3 regions of the Micromonospora cathayae genome follow, and region 2 is predicted to be linked to each of the others. Evidence: riboswitches for the same ligand, from Rfam matches in the RefSeq annotation. Region 2 holds a riboswitch; each other region holds the start of a gene.
What was found. A riboswitch is a leader RNA that binds a small molecule or an ion and turns the genes downstream of it on or off. The one in region 2 is predicted to bind cyclic di-AMP.

Region 1 (9,914 bases), 1.6 Mb from region 2:
GTGTCACCGCCGTCCCGGTAGGCGACCACCGTCAGGTAGTGCCCACCCGGGTACGAGTGCTCCCGGCCGTCGGTGTCGACCGTCCCGCCCTTGATGTTGGCGACCACCGGGTCACCGGCGTCCAGGGCGTCCACGACGTCGGCGCGGAGCCGTTCGATCTGCTCGGGGCGGGCCACCGGGTCCCGGATCTCGGTGGTCCGGTAACCGCCGCCGGTCAGCTCGTTCAGCACCCGGGTGACGTCCTCGGCCGAGTTGGTGCCGGCGACGGTGGTGCCGAGCTTCTCGGCCAACTCGTCCTGGCTGAGGAGCTTGCCATCGGCGGAGAGGGCGATCCGGGTGGCGGCCGGGCCACAGTAGTAGAAGTTCGGCTGGGCCTGGTAGGCGACGCGGAGCGCGCGTTCCCGGCGGGTGTCCCGGGCGTCCCGGTCGTCCCGCCGGTCACCGGCGTCACTCCGGTCCCAGCGGGCCGGGGAGGTCGTGGTCCGCTCGGCCGGTCCGGCGATGGCGGACGTCGGTCCGGTCGTGGTGGCCGCCGGTCCGGTCGCGGCGTGTGCGGCCACCGCCGGTCCGACCACGGCACCACCGGTGAGGACCAGGCCGGCGACGGAGAGGCTGCTTCTGCGCAGGATCCGGTTCACGTCGAAGCTCCTTCGGGGGTTGACGGCGTCGCGGCCGGGGGCGGGTGGCGCGACGCGGCACCGCGTGGGCGCTCGGCTGTTCGGGGAATCCAGCGGCCCTGCTCGGGCCTACCGAGCATGCAACGACCCGGCCCCGGCCCGCATTTCGGCGGGGCCTCGGGGAGCAGCGGGGACGGACGGTTCAGAGGCTGCCGAGCAGGCGGGTCACGGTGATCTCGATGACGACCCGGGCGGGATTCGGGCGGGGTGGCCGGTACCGCTCGGTGTAACGGCGTTCCGCCTCGGTTACCGCCGCCGTGTCCGACCGCACCACGGCCCGGCCCTCGATGGTCAGCCAGCGTCGCCCGTCGACCTGACAGACCGCCACCAGGGCACCCTCGGGGCCGGCTGCGGCGACGTGACGCGCCTTGCGGGACGTTCCGGAGGTGATCACCCGGGCCAGGCCGGCGGCCGCGTCGAAGGTGACCCCGACCGGTACGACGTGCGGGGTGCCGTCCGCGCGTACGGTGGTCAGGGTCGCCAGGTGCCGTTCCCGGCAGAAGGCGGCGACCCGCTCGTCATGCGGGGCCAGGCGGTGCCCGCCCCCCGATCGCTGCCCCATGCGCGTCCCCTGTCTCCGGCTGTCAGCTACCGGCGATCATGACACGGTCGCCGCGGAGCCGGCCGGGGATCAGGCGACGGCGGCCCGACCCCGGCGGTACTCGGTCCGGGCCGGGCGCGGCTCGACGACCGGAACCGGCTGGGTGGCCTCGGTCAGCGGGAGCAGGCTGTCGGTCTCCGGCCTGCGCAGCGTGGCGGTCCAGGTCTCGTCCCGCAGGCTCCGGGCTGCGGCGGCGGCCAGCTCGGCGGCCTGCCAGGCGACCCGCTCCCGCTCGGTGGCGGCCCGGTGCCGGGCGAGCAGGTGGTCCCGGACCGCCCGCCGCAGCATCACTTCCTGCTCGACCGGGTGCCGGCGCGGGTCCCAGCCGGCGCGGTACGCGAGCGCGTCGTCGAGCTGCGCCTTCGAGAGTTCCCCACGCTGGTACGCGGCCAGCGCCGCCCGGTGCAGGTACCGCTCCCGGTCGGCGTACTCGGCCGGCGTCTGCGGCGTACGGGGCAGCGGCATGGCCGCGGCGGCGGCCAACCGACGCAGGTCCTCCTCGACGGTCTGGTACGCCTGCCAGGCGGTCTCGACCTCCTCCTGGGCGGCGAGCCACTCGGCCCGGCGGCGCTCGGCGGTCGTCGCGGCGCGTTCGGCGGCGACGGCGATCTCCTCCGCGTACCGGTCGAGGTCGCGCTGCTCCTCGGCCACCTCGGGTTCGGCCGGTAGGACGGCCCGCCGGATGCGTTCCCCGGCCCGGAACCGGTCCGGCCGGACGAGCAGGGTGGCCACGGCGGCCACGATCACGCCGAGCAGGGCCAGCCAGATGACGGCGGCCCGGGGGACGTCGAGCAGGACGGAGGAGAGAACGGTCTGCATCATCACCAGCACCTCGTGACGGAACGGACGGGACAGGCTCGACAGGGATGCCCGGACGACCGGGCGGAGACGGACCACGCGACCCACGGGCCCCCGGAGCCGTCGGCACCGCGACCGGGAACCGGTGGGCCGACCCACGGACGTCCGGGACCGGGCGGGCCGACCCACGGCGACCGGAGAGCGGCCGGACCGGGTGCGCCTGCCGGGGTGCGGCAGGGCCTACCGGAAGGCGGCCGGACTACCGGGGCGTAGCGGCCTGCCGGGGGTGCGGCCGGACCACCGGGGTACGGCCGGAGCCGAAGACGGTCAGGTGCGCGGTCGGGAACTGCCGGCGGCGCGCGTGCGCGGGCGGGCGGTCGCGGTCAGGCGCGGGGCGGGCCGCGGAGACCGAGCGGCCCCCGGTCGGGGGCGGCGGTGAGCGGGACCGGCCGGAACCGCACCGGAGTGGTGGCCGGTCGGTCGGCGGCGGGTCGGTCGGCGGCGGCCGGATCGCGCGGGGGCCGCTCGGCCAGCCCGGCGCGCTCGTCGACCGGCCGGTCGACGGCCTGCGGTGGGCCGGTCAGGGCCGGGCGTAGCTGGACGGCGGCCGGTGTGGACGGGGCCGCCGTGGTGGCCGTCGCGCCGCCGAAGGTCAGCGTCAGGACCAGCGCGGCCATCGCCAGTCGGGTCAGCACCCGCAGCGCGCGCAGCACCGTCGGCCGCAACGGGCGGACGAAGGCTGAGGGCTGCACGGTTCCAACCTAACCCCGCGGCGGCCCGGTCGCCTCTCCGGGAAACAGGTGTGACCGGTTCCACCGCCATTCGCCGGACAGCCTGCTCCCACCGGGGATACGGGCGCCGGGGCCACTGTGGATGCATCGACGACGATGATATTTACGACAGTTTTCCCAGGTGGGCCGCCGGGCATCTGTCGGCCGGCCGGCGTCGACCGGACGCCGCCGGAGCCGATCGGTGAAGGAGTTCTCATGGGAGCACGACGTCGGGGTGCGGGCCTGGTGGCCCTCGCCGCCGCACTGCTGGTCACCGCCGTGCCGGGCCCGGCAGCCGCAGCCACGGTGGACACCGGGCTGGTCCGGCCGGTGGAGTCGGTGGACGTGCAGCGGTACGTCGGTGAGTGGTACCAGGTGGCCGCCGTCCCGGCCATCTTCGAGATCCAGTGCTTCAAGAACGTCAAGGCCCGGTACGACGTCCAGCCGGACGGCACGATCGGGGTGTACAACAGCTGCCGGACGATCATCGGCACCACCAGCGCGGTCACCGGCCGGGCCCGCAGCGAGAACCCGCCGGCCGACTCGGTGCTGACCGTCTCGTTCCTCAAGCTGGCCGGTCAGTGGCGGTACTTCGGCGGCCCCAACTACGTGATCATCGGGCTGGACCCGGAGTACCGCTGGGCGGTGGTCGGCGACCCGGACCGTAGCAGTGGCTTCGTGCTCTCCCGGGAGCCGGTGCTGACCGCCGGGCAGACGGCGGCGGCGAAGGCGGTGCTGACCGCCAACGGCTACGACCTGTGCGACTTCCGGACCACCCGGCAGGACGGGGGCGCGCCGGCCGGCCCGTTCTGCTGACCGCTGCCGGCCCGGGGCCGGCCGCTGGTCGTCACGAGGGGGACGGCTCGGCGGTCGGCTCGGGGTCGACCGGGTCGGTGAAGAGGGCCAGCAGGGCACCCACGCTCTGGTACGCCTCGGCGGGGTGGCGGAACCGTCCGGCCGGGTTCACCGTGTACTCGTTGCGTCGGCCGACCCGGGTCCGCTGGAGGTAACCCTCGGCTTCCAGGTCGGCGACGATCGCCTGGGCGGCCCGCTCGGTGACCCCCACCTCGTCGGCGACGTCGCGCAGCCGGGCGGTCGGGTTGCGGGCGATGGCGAGCAGTACGTGCGCGTGGTTGGTGAGGAAGGTCCAGTGTCGCTGGCTCCCGTTCTCACTGCGTGTCGTCGCCATGACCGTCATGCTATGACCATGCCTTCGTGTTCCGGTCTCGCACCCTGGACGGATGTCAACACCTGAAACGCAGATCACGTATCTCTTGACGTAGTTTGCGCTGCGTGTGACCGTGGTGGCAAGCCGTGTCCATCCCCGCCGGGGAGCGCGGACCGGCCCGGTGAAGGGGTGGGAAAGCAATGACCGTTCCCGGATCGCAACGGCCTCCGGCGACTCCGGCGCAGGCCCTGGCCGAGTTGCAGGCCGGCAACCGGCGCTTCGTCACCGGTGACACCAGGCACCCCAACCAGGACGCCGACCACCGGGCCGCCGTCGCCGACGGCCAGCACCCGTTCGCGGTGATCCTCGGCTGCTCGGACTCCCGCCTCGCCGCCGAGATCATCTTCGACCGGGGTCTCGGTGACCTCTTCGTGGTGCGTACCGCCGGGCACACCGTCGGGGCCGAGGTGCTCGGCAGCGTCGAGTACGCGGTGGCCGTCCTGGGGACCCCGCTGGTGGTCGTCCTCGGGCACGACTCGTGCGGGGCGGTGCAGGCCGCCCGGGAGGCGGACGGCACCGGTACGGCACCCTCCGGTCACCTCGGCGCGATCGTCGGCGCGGTGGTGCCCAGCCTGCGCCGGGCCGCCCGGCAGGGCGTCGACGACATCGAGGGGATCGTCGACATCCACATCTCCCACACGGTCGACGTGCTGCTGGAACGGTCGGTGACCCTGGCCCGAGCGGTCGAGCTCGGGCAGTGCGCGGTGGTCGGCATGTCGTACCGGCTCGCCGCCGGTGAGGTCCAGGTGGTCGCCCCCCTGCCGGCCGACGACCGGTACACCCTCGCCGCCGGGCCGCTCGCCCCGGCCGAACCCCGCTGACGTACCCGCCGAACCGCGCCCGGACCGCCGCCGACGTACCCGCCGGACCTCGCCCGGACCGCCGTCGGGACCCCGCCTGGCTCCCGGCCGGGGTTCCCGCCGGAACCCTGCCGACGACGGACCGCCCGACAACCGCGACAGCCCCCCTCCGTACCCGGAGAGGGGCTGTCGGCGTCGGTGCGGGTGGCTCAGAGCAGCGACACGTGCACGTGGTCGGTGTGGTCGGACGGACCGCTGTACGAACTCCAGCCGGTCGCCGGGAACCAGATCAGCTTGTTCCAGATCACGTAGTAGACGCCCAGCCGGTCGGCGTTACGGACCAGGAACGCGCTCAGGTTGTTGCCGTACTTCCGCTCGTCCATCGTGTCCCACGAGCTGAAGCCCTTGTTCTGGAGCGACCAGTCGCAGGCCCGGCCCTTCGGGTGCTCGTACGGCCCGCCGGGTCGGTAGCACCCCACGAACCGGTCGAACCCGGCCCGCTTGACCTCCTTGTACATGTGGAGGGTGCGGGGGGTGATGCAGCCGCCGGTGGTCGGGTCGTCCTCGGTGCAGCTCATCGGCTGCCACTCGCCGCTGGAGGACCGTCCCGGGCCCATCCGGGCCACCGGGGAGGTGGCGTCCACGAAACCACCGGTCACCCGGAGGCCGCCGACCAGGGCGAGCGACTTCTCCGCCTCGCTCTTGCGCTTGCGCAGGATGTCGTTCTGCTTCTGCTGCTCGAGGATCTCGGCGTCGAGCGCCTTCTTGGCGCGTACCGTCTGCTCCCGGGCAGTGGTGACCGCGGCGATCCGCTTGGCGTTGATCCGGTTCATCTCGTCGAGCGCGCTGACCCGTCGGACGAACGAGTCGGGGGAGTTGGTGTCGAGCAGCAGGGCCGCCGCGCCGATCCGGCCGGTCCGGTAGGACTGGGCGGCGATCGTGGCCACCTGCGGGGTGAGCGCCTTCAGTTCGCTCTCGGCGCGCTGCACCTCGAGGGCCAGCGTCAACTGCCGCTTCTTCGACTCCTCCAGCTTGACCTTCGCCTGCGCGTAGCTGCGGTTCGCCGCCTCGATCACGTCGTTGAGCATCTTGGGCTGCCCGCCCTCGTGCCCGGAGGGGGACGAGGGGTTCGAGGGGGCCGCGCTGGCCGGTGCCGGACCGGCGGCCACGGCGCACACGGCGAGTACGGCGACAACGGGTTTCAGCCACCGGCGTAGGGGTGCCGTCACAGTGTTCCCTTCCGTCGACCGCCGACCGGGTTAGCTGACGGGTTCGGGGCGGAAGTGGCCCCTACCGCTGGCGCGGATGCACCCCACGAACCTGGTTCCCCGGCTCGCCCACAGGCGATTGGGCGGTGGCCCCGCTGGCGCCGCTGCGCGCCTTCGGCGGTGACCGGCAGCGAGGTTACCCGACGGCGGCCGTTGGTTTCTACGTCCGTATCCCGACCAAAAGCGTTATTTGGTAATCCCTTTCCGTCACTCGTGACACATTTATCAAGATCACGGGGGGTGGTGGTCACGCTGAGGAGTGTCACCATGTCGTATCCGTGCTCCTTTGCCGGGTCGGCCAGGCGGCGGGGGTGTCGGCGGGTTCGGTGGTGCCGCGCGGGGTACTCAGGGCGGCCAATGCGTCGTCCCGGTCGCCGGTGGGCCGGGGCGGACGGGTGGTCGTCGGGCGGCCCCGACCGGCGGTGGTGACCAGCGCGGCCAGGCCGGTGGTGATCGGTACGGCGGCGATCAGGCCGAGCGTCGCGACGATGCTGCGGACGATCTCCTGGGCCAGGAACTCGCTGGTCACGATCTCGCTGACGCCCCGGGTGTCGGCTGTGATCAGCAGCAACAGCGGCAGCGACGCGCCCGCGTAGGCGAGCACGATCGTGTTGACCGTCGAGGCGATGTGCGCCCGGCCGACCCGGGTGGCCGCCCGGTAGAGCTGGAGCCGGGTCAGGTTCGGATTGGCGTGCGCCAGCTCGGTGACCGTGGCCGCCTGGGTGACCGTCACGTCGTCCAGGACGCCCAGCGAACCGATGATGATGCCGGCCAGCAGCAGCCCGTGCAGGTCCACGTCGGCCTGGAACATCGACAGCGTGGTGGCGTCCTCCGAGCCGTGTCCCGTCAAATGTGTGAACGCGGTCGCCAACACGCCGAGAATTCCGGTGAGCACCAGACTCGCCAGGGTGCCCAGCACCGCCACCGAGGTCTGCGCGCTGATCCCGTGGGTGAGATACAACACCACGAACATGATCAGGGCCGCGCCGGTGATCGCCACCGGCAGCGGGGACTGGCCGGCGCCGATCCCGGGCAGCACGAAGAGCAGCAGGATGCCGAAACTGACCACCAGCCCACCGAGCGCGGCCAGCCCACGCCACCGGCCGAACGCCACGATGGCGACCGCGAAGACCAGGGCCAGCCAGACCAGCGGCTTCCCGCGCTGGTGCGCGGCGATGCTGTAGTTGCTCACCGTCGGGTCGGTCGGGTCGGTCAGCACGACCAGTACCACCTTGTCGCCGACGTCGACCTTTGGCGCACCCGGACCGGCCGGGATCGGCGTCTCCACCTGCCGCCCGGCGTCCGGCCCGGTGTCCACCGACACGGTGGCGGTGCCGCACGGCCCCTCGCCCCCGTCCGGATCCTCCGGCGTCGGCGGGCACGTCTCGGTCACCAACCGGCTGACCGTGCCGTGGTAGCGCGGCACGTCCTCGCCCCCGGGCACCTGCGCGGTGTCCCGGGGCCAGAGCACCAGCGCCGCGACCACGCTCAGCAGGAACAGCGGGACCACGGTCGCGATCAGGATGCGGCGCACCCGTGGCGGTGCCGCCGCGACCGGGCGACTGTGGTCGTGACCCATGGCTACTCCAAACGATCCTCACGTCGGTACGGGCTGACGGTCCGGCCGGTTCATTCTGCCGGGTGGCGGACCCGCCGCTCGCAGCGCATGCTGGCCGGCCAGTCATGATCCACTCCGTTTCAGGTCACGGCTGCCCGCCTCCCGCGTTCTGCTCCGCTGTACCGGGTGCCCCTCCCGGTGCCAGGGCGGCGACCGTCCCACGCAGGCTCGCAGCGCTCCGGTCGAGCTGCTCGGCGGCCCGTACCCACTGCTCGCTCACCGCCGCCACGGTCGGATCGTGCCGCCTCGCGGCGCGCAGCTGTTCCTCGGCGACCCGGATGCGGTGCGGGAACCGGTCGATCCGGTCGGCCGCCGCGCCGAGCCGGACCGCGACCACCGCGAGCGTGGTCGCCCGGTCCCCGCCGGTCCCGCGTCGCCCCGGCGTCCGGCGCAGCCACTGCACGCCCAGGCCGAGCAGCCGTTCCGCCTCGTCGGCCAGGTCCAGCGCCAGATCCGCCCCGTACCGCGCCGCGCGCACCACCGGGTCGGTCGCGCCACCGCCGAGCCGTTCCAGCAGGACCAGCGCGTTCGCCACCATCACGTACGCCTCCCGCAGCTCGTCGGTCACCCCGGACACCGCCCACGCCGCGCTGGCCGCCGGCACGCCGCCCGGCATCGGGTACGCGGGCCCGGCCGCCGGCGTGGCCGGTTCCACGGGGACCGGGGCGTGCCGGTCCGGGCACGGCCAGGGCAGGCCGCAGGAGCACCGTCGCCAACAGGTACGCCAGTCCCGGCGGTGCCGAGGGGCGAGGGGTACGGGGAGTGGTCGCTGCACAGTGGAACCTCCTCTTTCGTCGCCTATGCGGCGATCCAGCGGTAACCGACGGTGTACAGCGTGGACCCAGAAGTCTTACGATCGGAACCCTGCGCCACTGGTTGGGGACTATGAGTAGTCAGTCCAGGTGGTGCAGGGGAAGACCTGACCGAAATCGGGGAAAGCGGGGGAAGTTCATGGGAATCTCGCCATCCGAGTTCCTTATCCGCGAACTACGGCGGCGGCGTACGGCTGCTGGCTTGAGTCAGGGGGCGCTCGGTGAACGCATTCACTACTCGGACACTCATGTCAGTGCGATCGAGACGGGCAGCAAGCCGCCAAGACCCGATTATCTCAGGGCGGTAGACGAGGCGCTAGATACCGGCGGGCTGTTCATCAGCCTGTGGGAAGACCTCGTCAAAGACAGCGCCGCGCCCGTGTGGCTGCGGGAATGGATCGAGTTCGAGCGGGAGGCAAAAGCCTTCCGGTGGTTCGAACCCGGCTTCGTCCCGGGCCTGTTGCAGACAGAGGCTTACGCTCGGGCGTCGCTGGCCGGTGAGATGCTGACAACTGACGAGGTGGATCAACTGGTCGATTCCCGTATGGAGCGGCAGAGCATCCTCGGCAGGGCGCGCCCTCCACTGCTTGTCGTCGCTCTTGACGAGCTGATCGTCCGTCGTCCGGCCTACGGCGACAGGAAGCTGATGGCTCAGCAGGTGGAACACCTCGTCGGGTGCGCTGAGCTTCCCCACGTGCAGATCCACATCGTGCCGGCAGACACCGGCATGTATCCCGGGCTGGGCGGCGGTTTCATCCTGGCCGACTGCGACTCTGGGCCGGTCGCCTACTCGGACAGCCAGATATCGGCGCATATCGTTAACGGCGGCGACGTGCTTGCTAGACTCGCTGCGAGGTGGGAAGGCATTCGTGGTGAGACGCTCACCCGTCAACGATCACTCGATCTCCTCAAGGAAGCAGCGGAGCAATGGGCATGACTACGCCGGCTTGGCGCAAGGCAAGTCGTTCCACGAACAACGGTGGGGCCTGCGTCGAGGTGGCGGACAATCTCCCGGGTGTGGTTCTCGTCCGGGACACCAAGGACCGTGACGGCGGGACGTTGACCTTCAGCCCCGAATCGTGGCGGCGGTTCGTCACCCAGGTCGACGCTCGGCGGTAGGGCCGCCCGGGGTTCGACGGTGGCAGAACCGTTGCGCTCGGTCGATAGCGTTCTCCATTGTGGATCAGTTGACGATGGAGCAGCGAGCGGCCGAGCTGCTCCGGAGTGACGACGTCGACCGGGAGGATCTGCGTTTTTTCCTGTCCCGTCTGCTCCAGATCCAGGACGACCAGGGTCGCGACGTGACCAGGGCGATATCCCGTGCGGTCGTGCTCGGCGTGGT
Region 2 (9,914 bases):
GGGACGCGGCGAGCCAGCAGGCGACGGCCAGCACCAGCCAGACCAGGGTGTGCAGGTGGTCGACGGCCCAGCCCCGCCATCCCGGGTCCGGGCTGGGCGGAACCCCGTCACCGACGACATGGAACAGCGCCGCCAGCCCGAGGGCCAGCCCGGCGAGGGTACGCAGGATGGGGGCACGATGCCGCGACACGACCCCGCGTACCCCGGCGAAGCGTTCGCGGCCGGCGCTGTCCGGTCGGTCGGCGGGCATGGCGGGCAGTGTAGGCGGCCGACGCCAGCGCCCCCGCCCACGGCTACGACCCCGGCGGGGCGCTACCGACGGTACGACCGCAGCGGGGTGCCGCCGGGCACCGGTCGGGTGTCGGTGCCCGGCGGCCGCAGGAGCCGAGGGCGGGATCGTCGTGCGCGGATCAGGCGGAGTAGCCGCGGGTGGCGACCCAGTCCGCCACCGCGTCGATGCTCATCCAGTACGAGCTGGTGGCGGCGCTCGCCGAGTCGGCGATCTTGACGGTCCGGCCGCCGTCGCGGTAGCCGACCACGGCCACGTAGTGACCGCCGGGGAAGGAGTGCCAGCCGCCGGCGACGTCGGTGGCCGTGCCGGCGACGTTCACCACCACCGCGTACCCGCTGCCCACGGTCTCGACCACGTCGGCGCGGAGCCGGTCCGTCTGGGCCGCCGTGGCCGCCGAACCGGGGATCATGCGGGTCTGGTAGACGTCCCGCCCGACCAGGTCGTTCATCACCCGGGTGGTGTCCTCGGCGGAGTTGGTGCCGAACTCGGTGGTGTTCAGCCGCCGGGCGAGGTCGTCCTGGCTGCGGACGATCCCCCGGGCGGTCAACGCGATCCGGGTGGCCGCCGGCCCACAGTAGTAGTAGGTGCTCTGCTCCTGGTACTCGATGTCGAGCACCTTGGTGGCCGGCGGGCGGGCGGGGGTCGGGCTGGCCGACAGGTCCGGGTCCGGTGCCGTGGTGGTCCGTGGCGCGGCGGGGGACGCGGCCGGCGCGCCGGCCGACGGCGTGCTGCCGGCGGTGGACGGGCTGACCGACGGGCTGGCCGGCGCGGCCGGGAGGCGTTCCTGGGCCCGCGAGGCGGCGGCCGACCGGCTCAGTTCGGCGACGCTGGCGGCGGTGGTGTCCGGCCGGGCCGGGTCGTCGGGGCGGGCCACCAGGACACCGGCGGTGGACGCCGCCACCAGCACCGCCGCCGAGAGGGCGACCTGCCGGGAACGGCGGGACAGCAACTTGATCGGTTTCTTCACGGGGGGTCCTCCACGGTACGGGGGTGGAGAGCGGCGCACCGGCACGCGGATCAGACCGCGCGTCAGGAGTCCGGCCGGCTCAGCCGGGGACGGCGACCGCTCGGGCGACGGCTGGGTCAGCCACCTGGCGCGGACGCCGGGATCAGCGCGGGTGTCCCACGCGGGTGGCCGGTGGCAGCGCGGCACCGTGGAGGTACCGGGGGGCGGGGCGGTACGGCACGAACGACTCCATTCCTCGACCGCCTACCGGGTTAGCTGACGGATTCGGGCGGGAAAGGTCGCCCTACCGCGGGACGATGCCCACGGATTCACCCCGGACGTACAGGTGGGTCCCCGGTTCGTACTTCACGATTCGGCGGGTCGGCGCGGCCTCGCCCTCTGCGATCGACTACCGCACCAGACGGGCCGACATTACTGATTGAGCACTCCACTGCCAACCCTGCTGAGCAGCCAGAACATCATCCCGAGCCGGTCAGCGCGGCACGTTGTCGAACTGTCGTCGCTCAATGGGACGACCAGTTACCGGGGAATCGTCGGGCGAGAACCGGTCGTTTGTCGGCGGAATCGGTCCGGGCCGGGTGGCCCCAGACCGGACAACCGACCCCGAAGACCCCACCGGCCCGACGGCCGCCCGGATCATGTCACGATCCGGTCACGCGACCAGGTTCCCGGGCCACCGGGGCAGGTGTTCAGCCCACCCGGGCCGGACGCCAGCGGGTGACGGTGCGGACCGTGCCGGTCATCCGCCGCGTCGCCACCGGCACCGGACGGACCGCCGCCCGCAGGCGCTCCGCGGCCACGTACGCCTCCTCGGCCAGGCTGCGCGCCGCAGTGGCCGCCACCTCGGCGTCCTGCCAGGCCACCCGCTCCCGCTCGGCGGCCACCCGGTAGTCCGCCCGACGCAGGTCACGGACCACCCGGTGCAGCACGGCCTCCTGGACCACCGGGTGCAACCGCGGATCCCAGCCGTGCCGCCGGGCGAAGACGTCGCTGAGTTGCCGCACCGACAGGTCACCCCGCCAGTACGCCGCCATCGCGGCCCGGTGCAGGTAACGTTCCCGGGCCGCGTACTCGGCAGGGGTGTGCGGGGTGGCCAGGAGGGGCAGGGCGGCGGCACCGGCGAACCGACGGGCGGCGCTCTCCGCCTCGTCGTACGCCTGCCAGGCCGTCTCCACCTCTTCCTGAGCGGTCAGCCAGTCCGCCCGGCGACGACGCGCCGTCTGCGCCGCACCGGCCGCCGCCACGGCCACCTCCTCGGCGTACCGGCGCAGGTCCGCCAGATCCGGCCCGACCGGATCACCGGCCGCCGCCTCCGGGCCGGCGGGCCCACCGGCCGCCGCGTCCGGGCCGGCCGGAAGGGGTGAGGGTGCGGCCGGGGTGGGTTCCCGTTCGGGGCGGGCCACCAGGACGGTCAGCACGGTCAGGGCGAGCAGGAGCAGGGCGGACCAGATGGCAGCCGCCCGGGGCACATCGATCAGGAACTCGTAGAGAACGACGTCCATCGTCGGCACCTCACGGAACAGGAAGCGGGCGGGGGCCGTACCGGCATCCGGGCGCGGGGCGTCTCGGGGGACGCCGGGCACGGGGCGCGTACGGGGTGAGGTTCGTCAGGTCGTCCCGCCCCCGGGCAGGTCACCGGGGTGGACGGCTCAGCACGGTGGTGGCGCCCGCGAGCCGACGGCACCCGCCGGCGTACCGACCAGCGGCCGGACCGGGGCGACGCCGACGGTGGCTCCCCCGTCCGGCGCGGCATCGCCCGGCCCGGCGGGGAACCGGACCGGCACCGCCGTGCGGTCCGTGTCGTCCAGGGTGGTCGACCAGCCCGCCCCGGCGCTCGACGCCGGGTCGGCGGGTGCGCGGAGCGCGGTGGGGTCGAACATGCTGGGGTCGAACGCGGTGGAGTCGAACGCGGTGGAGTCGAACGCGGTGGGGCCGAACACGGTGGGGTCGAACACCACCAACCGGTCGACGGAGCCGGGAACCGGCTCGGACCAGGCCGACAGGTTGCCGGCCAGCGCGCCGCCGCTCAGCGCGAGGGCCACCGTCACGGCCAGGCTGGTGAACACCCGGGACACCCAGCGCGCCAACCACCACCGGGGGCGGTCGAACGCGACAGGGGGCACGAAAAGCAGATTACCCCGAACGTCGGGTACCCGCATCGATGCCGCGCGTGTCGGGATCCGTCCCGTTGCCGGGCCGCCGGGCGGACGGCACCGCGAGCCGCGGTACCGCCACTCCTGCCCCCGCCCCGGGGGCCGATACCGCTACCTCCGACCCGGGCCCGGATGCCGACGCCGCCGGCTCCGGCGCCGACCCGGGAGCCGGTGTGGACTGCCGGGGCCGGTCGGTGCCGCCGGCCGGCGTCGACGGCGCACCCGGTGGGGCGGACCGCTTCCGGGCGGGAGCCAGCAGACGCATCATCGGGGTCTCCACCCAGCGGTACAGCAGCCAGGCCAGCAGCAGGTTCACCAGCAGGAACCCGACCACGACCAGCAGACCCGTCCAGCCGGTGAACCCGACGCCGTGGTGGCCGGTGAGCCGCAACACGGTGATCATCACGAACACGTGCACCAGGTAGAACGCGAACGAGACCTCACCGAGCCAGACCATCGGCCGCGACCGCCACGGCGAGGGCAGGCCGCGCACGTCGGCCCGCGCCGCCGAGGTGATGATCAGGATGTACGCGACGGAGAGCAGCGCCGCCCAGAACTCCGCGCGGATCCACTCGCCGGCGACCAGCCACGTCACCACGAAGATCAGGCTGGCCAGCGGCAGACCCGGCCCGCGCCAGTGCCCGCGCCGCATCAGCTCGGCGGCGGCGACCCCCATCCAGAACTCGGTGGAGCGCACCAGCGGGAAGACCTGGGTGAACCACCAGCGGTCCTGCTCCGGCACCAGCAGCTGCCCCGGCCAGAGCGCCAGGATGACCAGCGGCACCGCGACCACCACGGCCCACAGCGCCCAGGGCCGCATCCGGCGGATCACCGGCAGCGCGAACGGCAGGCAGAGGTAGAAGAACAGCTCGCAGGAGAGCGACCAGCTCACCGTGTTGACGCTGTAGAAGTAGCCGGGGGTGGGGTTCCACGCCTGGATCAGGAAGAGGTTCTGCATCGCGGCCGAGCCGTTGAACGGGTCGGCGAACCAGAGCCCGACCAGCAGCACCAGCGCCCAGAGCACCACGTGGTTGGGATAGATCTTGGCCAGCCGCCGCCGCCAGAACCCCCACTTCGTGTCCTGCGGTCGGGCCGACCAGACCAGCACGAAACCACTGAGGATGTAGAAGAACTGCACCCCGGACAGGCCCAGGGTGAACAGTTGGTCCACCACCGCCTTGTGGCCCGGTTCGACGATGATCCGCATCGTCCCGACGTGGAAGCCGAAGACCAGCATCGCCGCGATCCACCGCAGACCGGTCAGCGAGGGCAGCCGGTGCAACGACCGGTCCACCCCGGCCGCCGGGGCCAGGCTGGTCATGACACCGCCCGCGGGTACGGCTCGCGGATCGGCATACGGTCTCTCCCGTCGGTCGGCCGGCGTACGCCGGAGGGGTGGTCGCCCGGAGCGGCACGGGTGCCGCCCGCCGGGCACCCTACCCCGACCGCCACTCGTACGGGTGTTCGACAGCGGCGTAGGATCGGCGACGTGGGAGACGTGGCGTACCAGCCGTCGATGCTGGACCTGGCCGAGGAGGGCAGCACCCTCGGGCCGCTCGCCGGCCGGGTACGCCGGCACCAGCTGAGCCACGGGGCCTGGGTCGACCACCTGCCCGGCTGGGTACGCGGCTCCGACCCGGTGCTGGTCACGCTGCTGCACGAGGTGCCGTGGCGGGCCGAGCGCCGCCGGATGTACGACGCCGACGTGGACGTGCCCCGGCTGCTCTGTTGGTACGCCGCCGGGCGGCCGCTGCCCCACCCGGTGCTGACGCAGGCCCGTGTCGCGCTCAACCGGCACTACGCCGCCGAACCGGGTGAGGAGTTCGTCACCGCCGGAATGTGCCTGTACCGCTCCGGCCGGGACAGCGTGGCCTGGCACGGGGACACGCTGGGCCGGGGCGGGCGGGTCGACACGATGGTGGCGATCGTCTCGTTCGGGTCACCGCGCCCGTTGCTGCTGCGTCCGCGCGGCGGCGGGGCCGGGCTGCGGTTCCCGCTCGGGCACGGCGACCTGGTGGTGATGGGTGGCTCCTGCCAGCGCACCTGGGAACACGCCGTGCCGAAGACCAGCCGCCCGGTCGGGCCCCGCGTCAGCGTCCAGTTCCGCCCCGCCGGCGTCGCCTGACCCCCGCCGGGCCGCCCACTCACGTCTGCGGGATGCCGCCGGGCCGTCCACCCGCGTCGGCGGCACTCTGCTAGAAACGTGCAGGGTCGTCCGCCGTCCCCGCCGGTCTCCCGACGCGAAGGGCAGCGCCATGACCCAGTCACCCACCGAGACACCGTCGCGCTGGTCGCCGTGGCGGCTACACGGCGACGGCCGCACCGTACGCCCCGGCGACGTGGTCGACCCCGGGGAGCGGCTGTCCTGGCCGCGTACGGTGGGCGTCGGCGTACAGCACGTGGTGGCGATGTTCGGGGCCACCTTCACGGTGCCGTTGATCACCGGTTTCCCGCCGGCCACCACGCTGTTCTTCTCCGGGCTGGGCACGCTGCTCTTCCTGCTGATCACCGGCAACCGGCTGCCGTCGTACCTGGGCTCGTCGTTCGCCTTCATCGCGCCGGTGCTGGCCGCGAAGGCCGGCGGCGACATCGGCCCGGCGTTGGGTGGCATCGTCGTCGCGGGGGTGGCGTTGGCGCTGGTCGGGCTGGTGGTCCAGGTGGCCGGGGCGCGCTGGATCGACGCGCTGATGCCGCCGGTGGTGACCGGCGCGATCGTCGCGCTGATCGGGCTGAACCTGGCCCCGGTGGCCTGGGACGGCAACGGCAGCGGTACGGGCGTCAAGGCCCAGCCGCTGGTCGCGGTGGTCACGCTGGCCGCGATCCTGCTCGCCACGGTGGCCTTCCGGGGTTTCCTCGGCCGACTGTCCATCCTGCTCGGCGTGGTGGTCGGCTGGTTGTTCGCCGCCGTCACCGGCGGGTTGGACCCGGCGACCCTGACCCGGCTGCGCGAGGCCGCCTGGGTGGGGCTGCCGGAGTTCCACACCCCGAGCTTCAGTCTGCGCGCGGCGATCCTGGTCATCCCGGTGATCCTGGTCCTGGTCGCGGAGAACGCCGGGCACGTCAAGGCGGTGGCCGCGATGACCGGCCGCAACCTGGACCGGAGCCTGGGTCGGGCGTTCCTCGGCGACGGCCTGGCAACCGTGCTGGCCGGGTCCGGCGGCGGCTCCGGCACCACCACGTACGCGGAGAACATCGGCGTGATGGCGGCGACCCGGGTCTACTCGACGGCCGCGTACTGGGTGGCCGGCGTGGCGGCGGTGCTGCTCGGGCTCAGCCCGAAGTTCGGCGCGCTGATCCTGACCGTGCCGGCCGGGGTGCTCGGTGGCGCGACCACCGTCCTGTACGGGCTGATCGCCGTCCTGGGCGCCCGGATCTGGATCGAGAGCCGGGTCGACTTCCACGACCCGGTCAACCTGTTCACCGCCGCCGTCGCGGTGATCATCGGCGCGGCCGACTACACCCTGACCGCCGGGGACCTGTCCTTCAACGGCATCGCCCTGGGCACCGCCGCCGCCCTGCTCACGTACCACACCCTCCGCACCATCACCCGCCTCCGCACCCCACCCCCACCCGATCCGTCGCGTTGATCATGAAGTTGTTGTCGCGCGCACGGCGTGTCGCGGACAACAACTTCATGATCAACGGGGCGGGCCCCGGGGGCGGTGGGGCCGGGGGCCCGGGGGGGGACCCGGGTGGGGGGGTGGGGGGGGTTAGGCGCGGGAGAGGTGGTGGCCTAGGAGGGTGGGGCCGAGGAGGACGGCGAAACCGGAGCCGTCGCGGCGGGGATCCTCGGCGGGCAGGTCCACCGGGTCGCCGGTGGCGGTGCAGCCGACCGGACGCGGACCCACCCAGGCCACCACCAGGTCCGTCTCACCCTTGAGGAAGCGCTGCGCGCGCACCCCGCCGGTCGACCGGCCCTTCGCCGGGTACGCCTCGAACGGCGTCACCTTCACCGTGGCCCCGGTGGAGGTGACCACCATCGGCGCGCCGTGCTCCGGGTCGTCGGTACGGACCGCGCCGAAGAACACCACCCGCGCGCCGGCCGGCAGGTTGATGCCGGCCATCCCGCCGCCCTTGACGCCCTGCGGGCGGACCAGGGTCGCCGGGAACCGCAGCAGCGACGCCTCGGAGGAGACGAAGGCCAGCGTCTCCGCGCCGTCGGTCAGCCAGGTCGCCCCGACCACCTCGTCACCGTCGCGGAGGCTGATCACCTCGAACTCGTCGGAGCGTACCGGCCACTCCGGGGCGCAGACCTTGACCACACCCTGCCGGGTGCCCAGGGCCAGGCCGGGCGAGCCCTCGACGGTCGGGCCGAGCGGGGCCAGGCCGACCACCGTCTCCCCCGACTCCAGTGGCACCAGTTCGGCGGCGGACATCCCCCCGCTGACCGAGACCGTGCCGGTCTGCTCGGGCAGCACCGGCAGCGGCAGCACGTCCACCTTGAACGCCCGGCCGGCGCTGGTCACCAGCAGCACCCGGCCCCGGGCGGTGGAGTGCACGAGCGCGCGTACCGCGTCGTGCTTGACCCGGCCGCGCCGGCCGCGCCCCTCGACGGCCTCCTCCGACTCGGCCGCGGTCCGGGCGATCAGCCCGGTGGCGGAGAGGATCACCTGGCACGGGTCGTCGGCGACCTCCAGCGGCCCGGCCGGCACCGACGCGGCCAGCACCTCCTTGAGGTCACCGTCGACCAGGGTGGTGCGGCGCGGGGTGGCGGACTGCTTCGCGACGGCGGCCAGCTCGTCGGAGACCAGCTTCTTCAGCACCTTCTCGTCGTCGAGGATGCGGGACAGCTCGGCGATCTCGCCGCGCAGCTTCTCCTGCTCGGCCTCCAGCTCGATCCGGTCGTACTTGGTGAGCCGGCGCAGCGGGGTGTCGAGGATGTAGGTGGCCTGGATCTCGGAGAGCCTGAACCGGCGCATCAGGCCGTCCTTGGCGTCCTGCGCGTCCTCGGCGGCCCGGATCAGCCGCACCACCTTGTCGATGTCGAGCAGGGCGATCAGCAGACCGTCGACCAGGTGCAGCCGTTCCTCGCGCTTGCGGCGGCGGTACGCGCTGCGCCGGGTCACCACCTCGTACCGGTGGGCGAGGAAGACCTCCAGCAGCGCCTTCAGCCCGAGGGTCTGCGGCTGCCCGTCCACCAGGACCAGGTTGTTCACGCCGAAGGACTGCTCCAGCGGGGTGAGCCGGTACAGGTCGGCCAGCAGGGCCTGCGGGTTGACGCCGACCTTGCACTCGACGACCAGCCGGGTGCCGCTCTCCCGGTCGGTGAGGTCCTTGACGTCGGCGATGCCGGTGAGCCGCTTGGTCTTGGTCACCTCGTTGGTGATCGCCGCGATGACCTTCTCCGCGCCCACCCCGTACGGCAGCTCGACGACGGTGATCGCCTGCCGGCCCCGGCTGCCCTCGACCGGGCCGATCTCCACCTTGCCGCGCATCCGGACCACGCCCCGGCCGGTCTCGTACGCCCGGCGGACCTCGTCCAGGCCGAGCAGCAGGCCACCGGTGGGCAGGTCCGGCCCGGGGACGAACTCCATCAGCTTGTCGAGGGTGGCGTCCGGGTACCGGATCAGCCAGCGGGCGGCCTGGACGACCTCGCCGAGGTTGTGCGGGATCATGTTGGTCGCCATCCCGACCGCGATCCCGGACGCGCCGTTGACCAGCAGGTTCGGGAAGGCGGCCGGCAGCACGGTGGGCTGGGTGAGCGAGCCGTCGTAGTTCGGCTCGACGTCGACGGTGTCCTCGCCCAGCTCACCGACGAGGAGCACCGCCTCCCGGGAGAGCCGGGCCTCGGTGTTGTGGTTGACGAAACCACCGGCGAGGAAGGAGTGATCGGAGGACTGTACCCGTACCGAGTACACCTCGGCGCGCTCGCCTTCCTCGACGCTGGTCACCTGCTCGAACCGGTACCCCGAGTCCATGATCGGCAGAATTGTCGCCAGTATCTCGGTGTCCTTGATCCGGTCGATGATACGCAGACGCTCGGTCTCCCACCGCTCGACGCGGTCGAAGTTGTGTTGGGTCAGCCACTTACGGCCACTGCCCCGACGGTCGAAGTCGAGCGCGCCACGGACGTACTCGGCGACGAACGGAACGCGGTCCTTGCTCAGCCGGTGCGCGCGCAGCGGCGCATGTTTCAGCGTCTCCGCCAGCATCGACTGTTTCGTGCGCAGAAAGCCCACCCGCGTGGCGAACGCCTTGATGTTGCGAAGCCCCGAGACGACCAGACGGTGCTCGACCGAGCCGCTGGGACGCGTGTACTGCCGACGACAGGCGACGACCCCGAACTCCGCGAGGAGTTCCTGCACCTCCCGACTCAACCGATCGCTGTAGCTGGTGTACTGAATGGTGAAGCTGCCATTCGCCACGCGAACCCCGCCGTCGCCCTCGAACAGGGCCATCAGGAAGGCCCGCTTCACCCCCCATCCCCCGCCCCAGACGAACTGCGGTACGAACTTGTCCCGCGCCTGGTGACCGATGAACTCGGCCAACGGACTCGCCCGGA
Region 3 (9,914 bases), 3.4 Mb from region 2:
CACCCTGGCGCAGCTCGGCGACGATCTGGCGGCCGTGCTGGACGAGGTCGCGCCGACCGGTCCGGTGGTGCTGGTCGGGCACTCCATGGGCGGTATGACGATCATGGAGTACGCACACCGCCACCCCGGGCACTTCACCGCCCGTACCGCCGGTCTGGTCTTCGTGTCCACCACCGCCGAGGGGCACACCCACACCGCGTACGGGCTCTCGCCCCGGATCGCCCGGCTGATCCGCCTGGCCGAGACCACCGGGGCCGGGGTGCTGGCCCGGTGCGGCGCGTGGCGTCCCCCACGGGCCCTGCTGCGGGCGCTGCGGCCGTCGCTGCGCTGGCTGCTCTTCGGCGACCGGTGCGACCCGACGGACATCCGGCTGGTCACCTCGGCGGTGGCCCGGGCCACGCTCCGCTCGATCGGCGGCTTCCGGGCCTCGATCGGCACCCAGCACCGGCTGGACACCCTGACCGAGCTGGGCAACGTCCCGGCGGCGGCGCTGGTCGGCGACCGGGACCGGCTCACCCCGCCGCCGTGCGCGGAGTCGATCGCCGGGGCGCTGCCGACCACCGACCTGACGGTCTGCCCCGGCGCCGGGCACATGTTGATGATGGAGCGACCGGACGAGGTCAACGCCGCCCTGCTCGGCGTCGTCCGGCAGGCCCTCGACGACACCGCCGCCCTGGAACCACTGGGCTGACCGTCCCTGTCGCTGCTCGGCACCGCGTTCCTCGGCGGAGGCGAGCAGTTCCCGGCCCGCGGTGGTGGCGGTGGCCGGTCTGGGCGGGGAACGACACCGACCCGACCCGGCGGACCGACGGCGGGAATCCGACATAGTGGGCGCAACCGCGCCGACTTCGGGATGGCCCGACCGCTGGTCGAGCTGCTGCCCGTACCCTCACCCGGTCAGGCTGGCGCACGTCGGCGCCTGTCCGGCACCATTGGCCGCCGACCGTTCCAGGAGCACCTGCGTGACCGACCAGAGCACCCTCGAGCAGGAGATCGCCGTCGAGCAGCGGCATCTCGACCGGGTGTACGCCCGGCTGGCCGAGCTGCGGCGGTCGGCCGCCCGCGCGGAACGGGAGGGGTACCAGCTGGCCCGTGTGGGCACCTTCGGGGCGCTGGTCGAGCGGGACGCGATGGTCTTCCACGCCGCGCAGCGACGGCACCTGCTGGACGCCGAGCACGAGGGGCTGGTGTTCGGCCGGCTCGACCTGCGGGACCGGTCGGTGCTGCACGTGGGCCGGCTGGGCGTACGCGGGGAGAACGCCGAGACGCTGGTGGTGGACTGGCGGGCCCCGGCCGCCGCCGCGTTCTACCGGGCCACCCCGGCGCAGCCGCTGAACGTGGTCCGCCGCCGCACCATCGGGTCCTCGGCGGAGCGGGTGACCCGGATCGAGGACGACCTGCTCGACCCGGCCGCCGCCCCGCCGGAGATGCCGGTGGTCGGGGACGGCGCGCTGCTGGCCACCCTGTCCCGGGCCACCGGGCGGGGCATGCGGGACATCGTCGCCACCATCCAGCGGGAGCAGGACGAGGCGATCCGCTCCCCCGGCTCGGGGGTGACGATCGTCTCCGGCGGTCCGGGGACCGGCAAGACGGCGGTGGCCCTGCACCGGGCGGCGTACCTGCTCTACTCCGACCGCAGCCGGTACGCCGGGGGCGGCATCCTGGTGGTCGGCCCGTCGACGGTGTTCGTCGAGTACATCGCCTCGGTGCTGCCCTCGCTCGGCGAGGAGACCGCCACCCTGCGCTCGCTCGGCTCGCTCTTTCCCGGCCTGTCGGCGACCCGGACCGATCCGCCGGAGGTGGCGGCGGTGAAGGGTTCGCTGCGGATGCGTCGGGTGCTGGAGCGGGCGGCCCGGGACGCGGTGCCGGACGGCCCGGAGGAGCTGCGGCTGCTGTACCGGGGGCAGTTGCTCCGGTTGGGCCGCGACGAGTTGGACGCGATCCGGACCCGGGCGGTGCCCCGGGGCGCGCGGCGCAACGAGGTCCGCCGGGCCGGGTTCGACGGGATCTTCGCCGCGCTCTGGGCGCAGGCCCGCAAGCTGGGCATCCGGGGGCTGCCGGAGCAGCGTGCCTTCGAGGACGAGCTGGCCGAGCGGACCGAGTTCCGGGAGTTCCTCAAGGCGTGGTGGCCGCGCCTGCACCCGCGCCACGTGCTCGGCTGGCTGGCCCGGCCGGAGCGGCTGCGCCGGTACGCCGGGGGGATCCTGTCCGGCGCGGAGATCCGTACGCTGTCGGCGGCCTGGCGGACGCTGGACCGCGACGGCCTGACCATCGCCGACATCGCCCTGTTGGACGAGCTGGACGCGCTGCTCGGCCAGCCGATGAAGCCGGCCCGCCGCCGGCGTGACCCGTTCCAGTTGGCCGGCGGGGTGCGCGAGCTGAGCACGTTCGCCGACCGGCAGCGGGCGGAGCGGGCGGCGGCCCGGGAGCGGCCGGCGGACTACCGTGACTACGCGCACGTGGTGGTGGACGAGGCGCAGGACGTCTCGCCGATGCAGTGGCGGATGCTGGGCCGGCGGGGCAGGTTGGCGTCCTGGACGGTGGTCGGCGACCCGGCGCAGACGGCGTGGACCGGGGACCCGGTGGAGCTGTCCCGGGCCCGGGAGCAGGCGCTCGGCCGGCGGAAGCGGCACGAGTTCACGTTGACCACCAACTACCGCAACTCGGCGGAGATCTTCGCGGTGGCGGCGGCCGAGATCCGGACGGTGCACCCGGACCTGCCGCTGCCGACCGCGGTCCGGTCGACCGGGGTGCCCCCGGTGGAGCTGCGGGTGCCGGCGGCGGAGCTGGCCGCCCGTACCGTCGAGGCGGTCGCCGCGCTGCTGGACGAGGTGGCCGGCACGGTGGGCGTGATCACGCCGGTGCCGCGCCGGGACGAGGTGGCCGGCTGGCTGGGCGGGCTGGACTCGCCCCGGCTCCAGGTGGTGACCAGCCTCCAGGCCAAGGGCATGGAGTACGACGGGGTGGCGCTGGTCGCGCCGGGTGAGATCCGGGCCGAGTCCGGTTCGGGGGTACGCACCCTGTACGTCGCGTTGTCCCGGGCCACCCAGCGGTTGACCACCCTCGACCCGGTGGCCTGAGCGGGCTCCGCCCCGGTTCCCGGGGTGCACGGTGATCCCGCAGGGCCGCCCCCGCGCACCCGGCCGACGCACGCAGCGTGCTGCCCGCGTCGGTCGCCGCGCCCGTTACTTGCATACATAGCGATGTGAACATACATTGGATCCGGTCCGGCACGGGGACGGAGGGTGTGGGCGTGGGCGCAGGTCATGACCACCACGGCGGCATTGCGGGTGCCGCGCAACGGCACGTGGGCCGGCTCTGGGCGGCGTTCGCCCTGCTCGCCACCCTGATGGTGGTGGAGGCGGTGACCGCCCTCGCCACCGGTTCGCTCGCGCTGCTCTCCGACGCCGGGCACATGTTCACCGACGTGCTCGGCATCGGCATGGCGCTCGCCGCGATCACCGCGGCCCGGCGCGGCGGGCGGGACGCCCAGCGCACCTTCGGGCTGTACCGGCTGGAGGTGCTCGCCGCCCTGGCCAACGCGCTGCTGCTGTCCGGGGTCGCGGTCTACGTGCTGGTCGAGGCGGTCCGCCGGTTCGGTGACCCGCACGAGGTGACCACCGGGCCGATGCTGGTGGTGGCGGTGCTCGGCCTGCTGGCCAACCTGGTCGCGTTCGGGCTGCTGCGCGAGGGCGCCAAGGAGAGCATCAACCTGCGCGGGGCGTACCTGGAGGTGCTGGCCGACCTGCTCGGCTCGGTCGGCGTGATCGCCGCCGCGCTGCTCATCATGACCACCGGCTGGTGGTGGGCCGACCCGCTGGTGGCGGTGGCGATCGGCGTGTTCATCCTGCCGCGCACCTGGCGGCTGGCCCGCGCCGCGCTGCGCATCCTGGTGCAGGCCGCCCCCGAGCACCTGCAGGTGGACGCGGTCCGGGACCGGCTCAGCGCGGTGCCCGGGGTGGCCGAGGTGCACGACCTGCACCTGTGGACGCTCACCTCCGGGATGGAGGTGGCCTCCGCCCACCTGACCATGGAACCGGCGGCCGAGGTCGGCAGTGTGCTGGCCGCCGCGCGTACCGCCCTGCACGACGACTTCCACATCGAGCACGCCACGTTGCAGGTCGAACCCGGCGAGTCACCCGGGGCCTGCGGCCGGATCGAGTGGTAATTAGGGCAGTCTTAAATCTAGGCGTGTATTGTCCGCCTATGCCAGATTTGCCGTTGTCGTCTCCCGGGACGGCTGTGACGAACGCTGCGGCTGATGCGTCGGCTTCGGTAGTCTCGGACCCGGTCATCGCCGGGCGGCGCCCACCGGCGCCTGCGGTGACCGTCGCCTAATCGCCCAGCTGGGCGAGCCGGGGAACCATGTTCTTGGGGTGCATCCGCGTCCGCGCGGTAGGGATCTTCCGTCCCGAACCCGTCAGCTAACCCGGTCGGCGGCTGACGGAAGGACATGTCCATGCCAGGAGTGGCACCCGTACGACGTATCACCGGCCGGATGGCGGCGCTGATCGCCGCGACACTCGCCCTCGGTGTCGCCGCCGCACCGGCCGCCGTGGTTCCCGCCGCGGCGGCACCCCCGCTGACGGCCAGGGCCCCCGGGGACGACCCGGAGGGCGGCACCCCGGCGCTGCGCGCCCAGTTGGAGGCGGCCAGCAAAGGCTGGCTGGAAGCCAAGGACGCGCTGGCCAAGTCGGTCGCCCGACAGAAGACGATCAACACACAGCTCAGCACGATCGAGGCCGACCTGGTGGTCCGCGACCAGAAGGTCGGCGCGATCGCCGGAGTCGCGTACCGGACCGGACGGCTCGGTCCGGTCTCCGCGCTGCTCAGCGCCGACTCCCCGGAGGGCTTCCTGGACCGGGCCGCCGCACTGGACGCGGTGGCCGCCAACGAGGACCGGGAACTGCGCGGCCTGCTCGCCACCCGGGACAAGGCCAACCAGACCAAGGCGGCGCTGGCCAAGGAGATCGTCGAGCAGCGGAAACAGGTCGAGGTGATGGCCAAGCGCAAGCAGCAGGCCGAACGGGCCCTGGTCGTCGCCGCGCGGAACAACGCCGCGCCGAAGGCCAGCAGCAGCGGAAGCGGAAGCGGCAACAGGTCGTCGGGCACCGTCGCCACCGCCAAGCCGGCCCCGCGCAACTCCGACGGCTCCTGGCCGTCCGAGTCGTGCAGCGTGAACGACCCGACCCCGGCCAACGGCTGCATCACCCCACGTACGCTGCACGCGCTCAACCAGGCCAAGGCGGCCGGCTTCACCCGGTACGTCTCCTGCTACCGGTCCGGCGGGTCCGGTGAGCACCCCAAGGGGCGGGCCTGCGACTTCGCCGCGCAGAAGGGCGGCTTCGGCGGGGACGCCACCGGCGGCGACCGGACCTACGGCAACAACCTGGCCGCGTTCTTCATCAAGAACGCCGACCGGCTCGCCGTGCTGTACGTGATCTGGTACAGGCAGATCTGGCTGCCCAGCAGCGGATGGAAGTCGTACAGCGGGGCCAACGGCGACCCGTCCAGCGACCACACCAACCACGTACACCTGTCGGTCTACTGACCGCGTGCGCCCGGCCCGTCACCCCCACGCCCGGGGGTGGCGGGCCGTCGCCGTCCGGGCGTGGCCCCCCGAAAGGGGTCGCATGACCGGCCCTGGCCGGGGAACCCGCCCCGCGCGAGCGGACGAGAGGCGGGCGACCATGGACGACCCGGACGGGTACCCGCGGGCGAGGCGGCAGGTGAGCACCGGCAACCTCCCCGCCCCCGCCGGCGTGACGGCCGGACGATGACCCTGCGGGTGCTGGTCACCAACGACGACGGGGTGGCCGCCCCGGGGCTGGCCCGGCTCGCCGGGGCGGCGGTCCGCCGAGGGCTGGAGGTGGTGGTCGCCGCCCCGTTGACCGAGGCGGCCGGCACCAGCGCCGCGCTGACGGCGGTGGAACGCGAGGGGCACGTGGTGGTCCGGGACCATCCCCTCCCCGAGCTGCCCGGCGTACCCGTGTACGGGGTCGGCGGCTCACCCGGCCTGGTCACGCTGATCGCCCTGCACGGCGCGTTCGGCCCACCGCCGGCGGTGGTGCTCTCCGGCGTCAACCGGGGCGCCAACGTCGGTCGGGCCGTGCTGCACTCCGGCACGGTCGGCGCGGCCCTCACCGCAGCCGCGAACGGGTGCCGGGCGATGGCCGTCTCACTGGACGTCCCCCCGGCCAGCGTCGTCACCGCCGGCGAGGGTGGGCTGATCGGCAGCCCCACCGGCAGCGGCAGCCCGGCCGGTCACACCGCCGGCAGCGGCGGACCGGCCGGTCACACCGTCGGCGACGACGAACCGGTCGGTAGCGCCGTCGGTGACGACGGTCCGGCCGGGCCCGCCGGCATCCGGGTGCCCGAGGCCGAGTGGCACTGGTCGACCGCCGCCCGGGTGGCGCTGGACCTGCTCCCCCGGTTGACCGCCGGGCCGGTGCAGAGCGTGCTCAACGTCAACGCCCCGAACCTGCCGTACGAGCGGCTGCGCGGGGTACGCCGGGCCACCCTGGCCGACTTCGGTCAGGTTCACCTGACGGTCACCGAGGTCGGCCACGGGTACGTCCGTACCTCGCTGGTGGAGCCGGGGCCGGCCGTCCAGCCGGGCAGCGACCTGTTCTGGCTGGCCGAAGGGTACGCCTCGGCCACCGCGATCCGGGCGGTCACCGAGGCCACGGACATCGACCTGTCCGGACTCAGTGGCGAGGACTGGCGGCCCACCTGACCCTCTGGACCCGCCGACGGATCACGGCGGCAGCGCTGTCCGGCGCGAGCGGGTCACCCCGCCCGCCGCGACGGTCAGCCGCCCGGGAGCACCTCGGGCTCGGGCGTGGCGGCGGCACCGGCGAAGTACGGCTCCGGCGCGCCGAAGAGGCCGAGCAGGCCGGTCACCCAGAGCTGCCGGTGCACGAAGCGGCTCGGCTCGGTGACGGCGAGCTTCACCCCGCTCACCTCGGCGGTCTGGAAGCCGGCGACCATCGCGCTGATGCCGACGGAGTCGATGAAGGTGACCAGCCTCATGTTGAGCTCGATCCGCGTCGGGCGGCCCTTGGCCAGCACCTCGACAACGGCTTCGCGTACCTCGTACGCGGTGTCGACGTCGATCTCACCGCGCGGGGCGATCTCGATGACGCCACCGGGCAGGACGGACTTCACAATCGACAGGCTCACGCGAGCACCTCCACTCGCCCGTCTCCGGGCGCCTCATCAGTACGCGGGCCGCGACCGAGAGTATTCCTCCGACAGCCTCGGTCGCCACCCCCGGGGATGAGCAATTCGCGGACCAGGGCGCGGTAAGTCGCCTTTGTCCGGACTTTCTCCTCGCAAATGCCGAACGTCCGATCCCGGTTTCGGTGCGCTCCGCGGACCAAGGGTAGCTGGCGTCGACCGACGGGGTGTGCACCCGTCGATCCGGGCGCGCCCCGACCGGGGTGGCACAGCGGCCAGCCGGCCGTCGACCAGCGGGCTCAGCACCGTTGACCTGCGGTCCTGGCACCGTTGACCAGCGGGCCTAGCATCAGCCGGAGGACTGCTGGCGGCGACGAAAGGACCTATCGATGATCAAGAGGCTTCTCGGGCTGGCCGGCGTCGGCGCCCTGCTCGCCATGGTGCTGGCCTGCGGCTTCGGCGGCGCGGGGGACGACGACGATGACGATGACGACGACTTCGCCCGTGGTACCGCCGTGGTGACCCTGCGCTGATTTCGGGCCGTCCGGCCCAGAGGTTCCACCCCGCCCGGTGACGGTGCCGGCCCGATCGGCCGGTGATCGACGTCACCGGGCGGGTTTGCGTCCCCATCCGGTTGGGCACCTGGTGGGGACGGGCGGACCGCAGCCCCCGACCTGACACCGTGGTCCGATGTGGCCGCCGGTACCCGAGGGAGGTAACCAGGATGTTCGGATCCACACTGCTGGAACGCCGGAGCAGGCCCGAGCGGATCGCCGACCAGGCGTGGCGGCACCTGACATCCGCGGTCGACTCCGCCGGCACCAGCGTCCGCGACACCGCCCGGACCGCCCGCCACAGCGGCCTCACCTTGGCCGACGAGGCCGGTGACCTGGTCGGCTCGGCCGCCGAGGAGGCCCGCCGCCGAGCGGTACGCGCCTTCGACGCGCTCGCCGGACGCCGGCCCGCGCTGCCCTGGACGCTGCTCGTCGGGGCCGCCCTGGCCGGCGCGGCGATCGGCTGGGCGGCCGGAACGGCGGCCCGGGCCGTGGGCAGCCGGGGCGATCGGAACGTGGACGACATCGAGTTCGTCGACGTCGACAAGCCCAGCTCGCCGGCCGGCCTGGACGGCTGAGCCCGCCTCCCCCACCGAAGACGTCGAGCCCCCGGTCAACGGTGACCGGGGGCTCGAACGATTCCGGAGGCCGGCCCGTCCAGGGGCCGGCAGCCGGCAGGACCATCCCGCAGGCCGACAGCCGGCAGGACCTTCCGCCGGGCCGGCGGCTTGCCGGTCAGAAGGCGGTGATGTCGGCCGGGGCCCGCTCGGACCGGGACAACGCCCGCAGCACCGCCGGCTGCCCGTGCCGACGGGCCGACAGCCGGGCCAGCAGGGTGAACACCGGATCGATCACCTCGGCCGGCAACTCGGGGGTGTCCAGGCCGACGCTGACCGCCAGGTCGTCGGAGTGCACGGCGATCTCCAGCAGCCGGGTGACCAGGAAGTCGTCCAGGGTCAGCGACCAGCCCCCGGGCACCACCACCAACCGGTCGACCGGTGCCTCGGCCAGCACCCCGGCCACCTTCTCCAGCGTCTCCCCGGCCCGGGACAGCAGCGCGGCCGGGCCGGGCCCGGCCAGCTCGCCACCGATCCGGCGGACGACCACGCTGACCTCGTCGTCCAGCCCGGCGTCCAACCACGGCACCCGACCGAAGTGCTCCGCCAGACCGACCGGCGCGCCCGCCGGGACCGGCTGGTCGAGCATCGTCGGTACCCGGAGGATCTGGGCGGCCAGGTGACCGGCCAGCCCGCCCACCCGGAACTCGGCGAGCGCGCTCGGCTCGGCCCACCGCCGCGCCACGGCCGGCTCGCCGAGCAGGGCCAGCGCCGAGCGCGCCGCGGTGAGGTACGCCGTCCTGGTCTCGTTCATGCCCGCTCCTCCACCCGATGGAGATCACATCCTATCGATCCCCTCCGGTGCCCCCGGCCCCGCCGGTCGAGGCGGGGCCGGGGGCAGGCGGACTCAGCGGGAGTAGGAACAGGTGGGAGTGGGAGTGCCGGTGGCGCCGGGCACGCTCGCCAGGAAGCCGAAGGTGGTGCTCTGGCCGGTGGCGAGGAAGCCGTTGTAGTCGGCGTTGCGCACGGTCACGGCGCTCCCGGTCTGGGTGAGCTTGCCGCCCCAGATCTGGGTAAGCTTCTCACCGTTCGCGTACGTCCAGGTCACCGTCCAGCCGGTGATCGGAATGTCCTCGTAGTTACGTACGGTCACCTCGCCCTGGAACCCACCGGACCAGGAGCCGACCACCGTGTACGTGGCCCGGCAGCCGAGGATCGGGCCGGGGGTGGTGGGCGGCGGCGGACCGGTCGGGGTCGACGTCGGGGTCGGCGTGGGCGCGGTGGGGGTCGGGGTCGGGGTGGTGGGCGTCGGGGTGGGCGTGGTCGGGCTCGGCGTCGGGGTGGTCGGCGTGGGGGTCGGGTTGCCGCCCAGCCGGTCGGCGACCAGGATGCCCCGGCCGTTGGTGCCCAGGTACACCCGGCCGTAGACGCGCGGGTCACCGGTGATCGCGTCACCCGCGTTGCCGTACTGGTGCTGGTCGTCGTTGATCCGGACCCAGCTCGCGCCGACGTTGTCGGACCGGTGCACGCCGGGCTGGCCGCCGACCGTGCCGAACAGGTACAACGCCGGGTACGTCTGCCCGGGGGCGGCCTTGCCGAAGCCGACGCTGCCGGCGGCGCTCAC

Region 1: linked by a shared signal. The riboswitch ahead of PVK37_RS08895 (coiled-coil domain-containing protein) and the one ahead of PVK37_RS16035 (C39 family peptidase) in region 2 are both predicted to bind cyclic di-AMP.
Region 3: linked by a shared signal. The riboswitch ahead of PVK37_RS30075 (coiled-coil domain-containing protein) and the one ahead of PVK37_RS16035 (C39 family peptidase) in region 2 are both predicted to bind cyclic di-AMP.

The regions. Positions count from the first base shown of each region.
Region 1 covers NZ_CP118615.1:1,895,648-1,905,561, forward strand. The annotation lists gene PVK37_RS08860 (C39 family peptidase) at 1-638, opposite strand, end outside; gene PVK37_RS08865 (pyridoxamine 5'-phosphate oxidase family protein) at 820-1,239, opposite strand; gene PVK37_RS08870 (hypothetical protein) at 1,309-2,100, opposite strand; gene PVK37_RS08875 (hypothetical protein) at 2,460-2,828, opposite strand; gene PVK37_RS08880 (lipocalin family protein) at 3,063-3,662, shown strand; gene PVK37_RS08885 (helix-turn-helix transcriptional regulator) at 3,694-4,044, opposite strand; gene PVK37_RS08890 (carbonic anhydrase) at 4,215-4,895, shown strand; gene PVK37_RS08895 (coiled-coil domain-containing protein) at 5,084-6,103, opposite strand; cyclic di-AMP (ydaO/yuaA leader) riboswitch at 6,108-6,238, opposite strand; gene PVK37_RS08900 (YibE/F family protein) at 6,405-7,721, opposite strand; gene PVK37_RS08905 (hypothetical protein) at 7,846-8,535, opposite strand; gene PVK37_RS08910 (helix-turn-helix domain-containing protein) at 8,712-9,509, shown strand; gene PVK37_RS08915 (DUF397 domain-containing protein) at 9,500-9,691, shown strand; gene PVK37_RS08920 (hypothetical protein) at 9,751-9,914, shown strand, end outside.
Region 2 covers NZ_CP118615.1:3,460,147-3,470,060, reverse strand. The annotation lists gene PVK37_RS16040 (hypothetical protein) at 1-250, opposite strand, end outside; gene PVK37_RS16035 (C39 family peptidase) at 411-1,259, opposite strand; cyclic di-AMP (ydaO/yuaA leader) riboswitch at 1,485-1,627, opposite strand; gene PVK37_RS16030 (hypothetical protein) at 1,949-2,761, opposite strand; gene PVK37_RS16025 (hypothetical protein) at 2,909-3,382, opposite strand; gene PVK37_RS16020 (acyltransferase family protein) at 3,393-4,733, opposite strand; gene PVK37_RS16015 (alpha-ketoglutarate-dependent dioxygenase AlkB) at 4,929-5,537, shown strand; gene PVK37_RS16010 (uracil-xanthine permease family protein) at 5,668-6,999, shown strand; partial or broken gene PVK37_RS31705 (DNA gyrase subunit A) at 7,123-9,204, opposite strand; partial or broken gene PVK37_RS31700 (LAGLIDADG family homing endonuclease) at 9,598-9,914, opposite strand, start outside.
Region 3 covers NZ_CP118615.1:6,832,253-6,842,166, forward strand. The annotation lists gene PVK37_RS30060 (alpha/beta fold hydrolase) at 1-691, shown strand, start outside; gene PVK37_RS30065 (HelD family protein) at 963-3,080, shown strand; gene PVK37_RS30070 (cation diffusion facilitator family transporter) at 3,248-4,168, shown strand; cyclic di-AMP (ydaO/yuaA leader) riboswitch at 4,322-4,455, shown strand; gene PVK37_RS30075 (coiled-coil domain-containing protein) at 4,460-5,551, shown strand; gene surE (5'/3'-nucleotidase SurE) at 5,777-6,736, shown strand; gene PVK37_RS30085 (STAS domain-containing protein) at 6,811-7,182, opposite strand; gene PVK37_RS30090 (hypothetical protein) at 7,569-7,712, shown strand; gene PVK37_RS30095 (hypothetical protein) at 7,904-8,311, shown strand; gene PVK37_RS30100 (maleylpyruvate isomerase N-terminal domain-containing protein) at 8,469-9,104, opposite strand; gene PVK37_RS30105 (cellulose binding domain-containing protein) at 9,198-9,914, opposite strand, start outside.